DNA from 2 places in the Methylocystis sp. genome. Region 2 is predicted to be linked to the other one. Evidence: riboswitches for the same ligand, from Rfam matches in the RefSeq annotation. Region 2 holds a riboswitch; the other holds the start of a gene.
What was found. Region 2 has a riboswitch for cobalamin ahead of AB7I51_RS03295 (CbtB domain-containing protein). Riboswitches for the same ligand answer to the same signal wherever they lie in the genome.

Region 1 (3,406 bases), on a different contig from region 2:
ACATTGCGCGGCACGAACGGAACCGGCGACCCAGCCACCGCAATCCCGATGTTGGTTGGATCCGATTTCGTGACGATCGCGTCGGTGTTGGCGTAGGCGAGATTTACGCTCCAGCCGGGCAGGAGCTCGCCTTGAATGTCGACTTCGGGGCCCTGCGAACGCGCTTCGCCGATGAGAAGCACACGATTAAAATTATTGGGGATCCCGACTGGAATATTGGTCTTGACCAGATGGTAATAGGCCGCGGTCGCCTGAAGCTTTCCGTCGAGCCAGGAAAACTTGACGCCGCCCTCGACTTGTTCGCCGGCGCTCGGCGGGGTTGGCGTATCCGTGCCCAAGACCAGCTTGCCATTGTAATTCGGGCTGTAGGACTCGGCGTAATTCCCATAGAGGCTCACCCAGTCGAGCGGCCGCCACAACAGGCCGACGCGCGGCGTGACCCTCTGATTGACGACTTGCCCGCGCTTCGTAATCGTATCGAAGTTGCAAGGGAGCGCCACGCCCGCAAACGCATTCGATGAAAACGGGCCGCAAAAGTCCGAATTGTCCGTGGCTCCGGTTCTGCTGTTGATATATTGATAGCGCACGCCGCCGAGCACGTTGAAGCCATAAGGCAGCTTGATTTGATCCTGGAGATAAACGCCGAGATTGTCCGCATATTGCTCCGTCGCGGCAAAGGTGAAGAGGCCGGAAATCGGCGTCGGAAGCTGCGGCGCGCCGAATATCACCGTTGAACTGGCGTTCAGCGGGCTCAAATTCTTCCCTCGGAAATTGTAGCGGTAATAGTCTGCGCCCGCGAGCAGCGTATGGCTGAGCTGCTCGGTCGTGTTGAAATGACCTACGAGATTGACTGTCGTCGCATATTCCGCCTGCCTGTTGTCCGACGGAAACGAGAACCAATTCAGAGTGACATTATTCGGCGAAGGGAAGGCGAAGCAGGACGTGCTGCCGGGCGTTATGCAGTCGGCGATGAAGCCGAAGCCGCCGGCATCCTCCCAATCATTGCGCAATAATTGCATGAAGGCGGTCTGCTGAATCGACCAGTCCTTACTGAAGTCGTGGCGCCATGTGAGTTCGGTGAAATTCTGCTGCTCATTGTAGGGCGATTTCGGACCCCAGTTGAAGCTGCGTCCAAGCCACAGAGGGTTGAACATGCCGAAATACGGCGTCCAATACATGTCCTGATTGAAATTGTTCTGCTGGAATTGAGTCGACGCTCTGACCCAGGTGTCGGAACTGATATTCCATCGCACCATCGGATTGATCATGATTTTGCGGTTATAGTCCAATGCGCGAAACGATCCGTCATTCTCATAGGACATGATGAAGCGATAGAGCAGGTCCTTGTTCGGCGTGATCGGACCTGTCGAGTCGAGCGTGGTGCGGTAGGCGGAATAGCTGCCGATCTGCTGCTGCAGCGAGAAGGCCGGCTTATCCAAAGGCTGCTTCGTATTGATGTTGACGATGCCGCCGGGCTCCGCGGCGCCATAGAGGATCGCTGCGGGACCTTTGAGAACTTCGATGCTCTCGACATTGGCCAATTCGACATTGCTCGCTCCCGCGAAATTGAGGCCGAAACTGTCGACTCTGAAGCCGTCGCGAAAAAAGTTTTGGGTCGGAAAGCCGCGAAGAATGATCTGTCGAAATGAATTTCCCACAGCTGCGTCGCCGCCGCCCGAGAAGGCGACGCCGCTGACGTTTTTCAACGCCTCGTCGACCCTGATGGCCTGCTGGTCTTCAAGCATCTGGCGCGTGACGGTGCGCGTCGTGACCGGCGTATCCATGACCGGCGTGTTGACCTTCGTGCCGACCGACTGGATTGGCGCGGCATAGGAGGTCGGATCGTTGCAGACGCCTTCGGCGCAAAGCCGGCCGTTGTTTCCCGGTCCTATGTCGGTCCCGTTGTTTCCGACGGCCGGTTCCCCCGCTGCGCGCGCGCCGGCGCCTTGAATGACGCCCGGCTGCGGCTTGCCTATTTCAATCACCGGCAGCGCGTTCTGGCCGAGAGCCGGCGACGAAAGGGCTGCAGAAAGGAGCAGGAGAGGCGAGCTGCGCCGCACGGCGGCGCAAACGCCGCCTTCCGGGGCTTTCGGGAATTGGGATTTCATATGCGTCGACTCGCAGTAACGTGGGCCGTCACTGCGAAGGTCTCCGCCCGTTACGCCTTCAAAGGGCGAGGGGCTTTGGCCGCATCGGTGCACCCCGCCCGACGCTTTCGCGCGTGACCACGAAGCGACGGCAGGTCTCCTGGCTCGCGGGTTGTCGCCTAAAGACCGCCTTCCCAGAGCTTTTCGCTCCAGTGGCTTAATGGTCTTCGGCTCGCCGCTTACAGTTGCGGGGGCAGCCGCGGAATTGCGCACGAAGAAGCGCGCTCACCGCATTCCCATTTTGATCCCGTTGGGAACCGTCAGCCGCAAAATAGACGGCCGATCGCGCAAGCTGTCAAGAGGACGCTGTGATCGCTGGAAAGATCATCGGCCCCTCGCCCTTCGAGACGGCCTCTTCGAGGCCTCCTCAGGGTGAGGGGCCTTGAGTTGTGCGAATTGAGAAATCTGAGCCGCCCCAAACAGCCCTCGTGCTTCGAGACGCGAGCTTCGCTCGCTCCTCAGCATGAGGGCTGTTTGGGGCGGCTCAGCACGACGAAAGTTCGCGCGACTGCCGCTCGTTCTCTATTGAGTCGAGCGCAACAAAACTGCGATTACGCCGCCGCCAGCGCATGCAGCACGCGCGCCCAGGAGCGCGTTCCCTTGTGGAACGACGTGTAGGAATATTTTTCGTTCGGCGAATGAATGCGGTCGTCGTCATGGGCGAAGCCGATCATCAGCGAATCCATATTGAGATCGCGCTTGAAGGCGCCGACGATCGGGATCGAACCGCCACAGCCGGCGAGCACCGCTTCCTTTCCCCATTCTTCGGCGAGCGCGCGGCGCGCGCGATTGAGCGCCTCCGAGCCGAACGGCAGCTGCAGCGCATTCGACGCGCCATGCGGCAGGAATTCGGCGCTTGCGTCCGCCGGCAGACGCTCGCGCACGAAGTTGCGGAAGCTTTCGAGAATCGCTTTCGCATCCTGCTTGCCGACGAGTCGGAAGGAAAATTTCGCCGACGCCTGCGCCGGCAGCACCGTCTTCGAGCCAGCGCCGGTATAGCCGCCGATGATTCCATTCACATCGCAGGTCGGACGCGCCCAGATTTGCTCCATGACGCCGAAGCCGGCTTCGCCGCCGACGCGCGTCAGGCCGATTTCGGAAAGCCATTTGCCTTCGTCGAAGTCGATGGCGCGCCATTGTTCGGCGATGTCTTCGGGAATCTCCGGCACGCCGGCGTAAAAGCCCGGCAGCGTCACCTTGCCTTCATCGTCGTGCAGCTCGGCGATGATTTTCGCCAGCACATGAATAGGGTTCAGCAC
Region 2 (3,406 bases):
CCGATGAACAGCGCCAGCATGTAGCCGAAAATTATGTTGTCGATCGGATGATTGCGAAAATTGGTGACCGGCGTCAGCGCCTCCGCCGTGTGATGCACCTTGTGGAGCTCCCACAAGAACGGAATCCGATGCTTGAGATAGTGATCGACCCAATAGCCGATCTCATAGGCCAGAAACAGCACGACAGTGCAAAAGACTTTTATCGACAGGTCGCAGCAGCCGGACGGCGCGCGCGCGCCGAAGGAACTTTGCAACGCGGCGCTCACCACCGTCGCGACGGCGTTCGACGAGATGACGAGCGCGCCCACGACGACGGGCATGAGAACGACGCTGAGCACGAAAAGATTGACGTCCGCCGCAAAGGACTTCGTCAGCAGGAGTCTCTTGTTGAAGATGGCGCGGGCGATGACCGGATAGTTGGCGCGTCCCCGGCGCGTCTTGCGCCGAAGGGTCAAGACCCAGACCGCGATGACAAAGGTCGTCGCCAGCGAATAGACCGAAAAAATCGAACCCGCCGAAAACAACTCGTTGGATATTCTCGCAACGAAAAAGCGGAGCGCGTCGTGAATATCCATCGAGCTTTTCGGTCCAAGCGATTTTGAGAGTTCGGCAGAAATTGACGCGCTTCGAGGCGCCCATTCTCTTCCAAAACTTGCATTGGCGGCGCGCGTCTCCTTTGACCACGCAAGCGACTGCCTGAGAAGCGTATTCGTTACGCGCGCCGCTGCCAAGGGCGGCATTCAATAGCTTGGAGCCAGCGATCACGCCTAGAATTCAATCCCTTCCTGCGCCTTGACCCCCGCCGCGAAGTGATGCTTGACCAGCGTCATTTCCGTGACGAGATCTGCCGCCGCGATGAGCTCCGGTTTGGCGTTGCGCCCGGTCACGACGACATTGAGGCTGTCGCGTCGCGCGGCGAGCGCGCCAAGCACCTCATCGAGCGGCAGATGCTCGTAGCGCAGCGCAATGTTCAACTCGTCGAGCACGAGCAGACGAATTTCCGGATCATCCATTAATTCGCGGGCCTTCTCCCAGGCGCGCCGCGCCGCGGCTTCGTCGCGGGCGCGGTCCTGCGTCTCCCAGGTGAAACCCTCGCCGAGCGTATGCCAGGAGACATTTCCAAGCTTTTCGAGCATGTCGCGCTCGCCGCTGCGCCACTGGCCCTTGCCGAACTGAACGACGCCGATTTTCCAGCCATGGCCGAGCGCGCGGAGCGCCAAGCCAAAGGCTGCGGTCGACTTGCCCTTGCCGGCGCCGGTATGAACCATCAGCAGGCCCTTGCGGGCGATGGTCTTGCCGGCGACCTCGGCGTCCTGAACCGCCTTGCGCTTCTCCATTTTGAGACGGTGGCGGCGCGCCTCGTCGTCTTCCTTCATCTCGGTCACGAGGCGCTCCTTTGCCCGTTTGACGGAAGCATGAGCCGCGCATATGACTAATCGGGACGGTCCTTCGCAAGAAGTGAAAAGGGAACGCGGCGCGGGCGCTACGCCCTTATCCGCGGCTGCCCCCGCAACTGTAGCCGGCAAGGTCCGCGCCATCGGCCACTGAGCGTTACGCTTGGGAAGGCGGCGCGGTCCGAAGACCCGGGAGCCAGGAGACCTGCCGTCTTGGCGATCTTTTCCGATCGCCGCGCGCATCGCATCGCCGCCGGTGGGGCGGCAGGGAGACCGATATGAAGGCCAAATCATTCGCCAATTCCGCCGCTCTCGCGCCCGCCAAGGCCGAGGCCCTGAAAGCCGCCGCCGTCGCGCTTATTCTCGGCTTTGGCCTCGTTTGGATCGCCGGCTTCGCCTATTCCGAAAACGTCCACGACGCGGCGCATGATACGCGCCACGCGCTCTCCTTCCCCTGCCATTAGGCCGCGACGCGCTTGATCGCGCGCGTATTGACGACCGGCCTCGTCGCCGGCCTTGTCGCCGGGCTCGCGGTCGCGGCCCTGCAGCATCTCACCACGACGCCGCTCATTCTCGCCGCTGAAGTCTATGAGACGGCGCAGCATGCGCATGACGGCGCCGAGGCGGGCGCGGCTTTGTCCGGCTTGAGCCGCACCGCGGCGACCAGCGTCGCGACGATCGCCGTCTCGATCGGCTATGCGCTCATTCTGCTCGCGGCCATGCTGCTCTCGGGCGACGCCATCGCGCCGCGCCGCGCCGCCCTTTGGGGCGCCTGCACCTTCGCCGCGACCGGTCTTGCGACGAGTCTCGGCCTCGCCCCACAGCTTCCCGGCATGGCGGAAACCGATCTTGCCGCTCGCCAAATCTGGTGGCTTGCGACGGCATTCGCGACCGGCGCCGGACTCTTTGCTCTGTTGCGGCTCGACTCGGCGGCGGCGAAGTTTGTTGGCGTCGCGCTGATCGTCGCGCCGCAGTTCTTCGCGCCGACGCCCGCCGCGCCGGAAAGCACCGCGCCCGCCGAACTCGCGGCGCGCTTCGCCGCCTCCTCGCTCGCAATTCAGGCAATCAGCTGGGCGCTCGCCGGCGCGCTCGCCGGCCTCGTCTGGCGGCTCCTGTCGCGCGAAAGTGAGGCGTCATGAGCGGCGCAAAAATTCCGGCGACGATCGTCACCGGCTTTCTCGGCGCGGGAAAGACGACGCTCATTCGTCATGTGCTGGAAAACGCCAGGGACCGACGCCTCGCGCTGGTGATCAATGAATTCGGCGATGTCGGCGTCGACGGCGAAATCCTGCGCGCCTGCGGCGTCGAGAACTGCCCCGACGAAAATATCGTCGAACTCGCCAATGGCTGTCTCTGCTGCACGGTCGCCGACGATTTCGTTCCGGCGATCGAGGCGCTGCTCGCGCATGAGAAGCGTCCCGACCACATCATCATCGAAACCTCAGGGCTTGCGCTGCCAAAGCCGCTGGTCAAGGCGTTCGACTGGCCGGCGATCCGCTCGAAACTCACGGTCGACGGCGTCATCGCGGTGATCGACGGCAAGGCGGTGGCGGAAGGTCGTTTCGCCGACGATCTCGACGCGATCGCCAAGGAGCGCGAAGTCACGCTAACGATCGATCATGATAATCCACTCGAAGAAGTGTTCGAAGATCAACTCGCCTGCGCCGATCTTATCATCCTCAACAAGACCGATCTCCTCGACGCCGATGAAGAACGTGAGGTTGCGGGCCGCCTGACGCGGGGCGCGCGCCAGGCGGCGAAACTCGTGCGCGCCAGCGGCGGAAAAGTCGATCCACTGGTGCTGCTCGGCCTTTCCGCGGCGGCGGAGAACGATCTCGCCAGCCGTCCGTCGCGTCACGACGATGAATCCGAGCATGATCACGACGACTTCGATAGTTTCGTCGTTTCGCTTTCGGCCGTGAGCGACCCGGCGGCGCTGGTTGCGCGACTGGCTGAAACGGCGCGTCTGCACGATGTGCTGCGCATCAAGGGTTTCGTCGAAGTCGTCGGCA

Region 1: linked by a shared signal. The riboswitch ahead of AB7I51_RS00245 (TonB-dependent siderophore receptor) and the one ahead of AB7I51_RS03295 (CbtB domain-containing protein) in region 2 are both predicted to bind cobalamin.

What each region holds. Positions count from the first base shown of each region.
Region 1 covers NZ_JBFWVN010000001.1:47,053-50,458, reverse strand. The annotation lists gene AB7I51_RS00245 (TonB-dependent siderophore receptor) at 1-2,108, opposite strand, end outside; cobalamin riboswitch at 2,221-2,423, opposite strand; gene AB7I51_RS00240 (M20/M25/M40 family metallo-hydrolase) at 2,699-3,406, opposite strand, start outside.
Region 2 covers NZ_JBFWVN010000004.1:41,475-44,880, reverse strand. The annotation lists gene AB7I51_RS03305 (sterol desaturase family protein) at 1-575, opposite strand, end outside; gene cobO (cob(I)yrinic acid a,c-diamide adenosyltransferase) at 768-1,376, opposite strand; cobalamin riboswitch at 1,426-1,621, shown strand; gene AB7I51_RS03295 (CbtB domain-containing protein) at 1,673-1,858, shown strand; gene AB7I51_RS03290 (CbtA family protein) at 1,871-2,533, shown strand; gene cobW (cobalamin biosynthesis protein CobW) at 2,530-3,406, shown strand, end outside.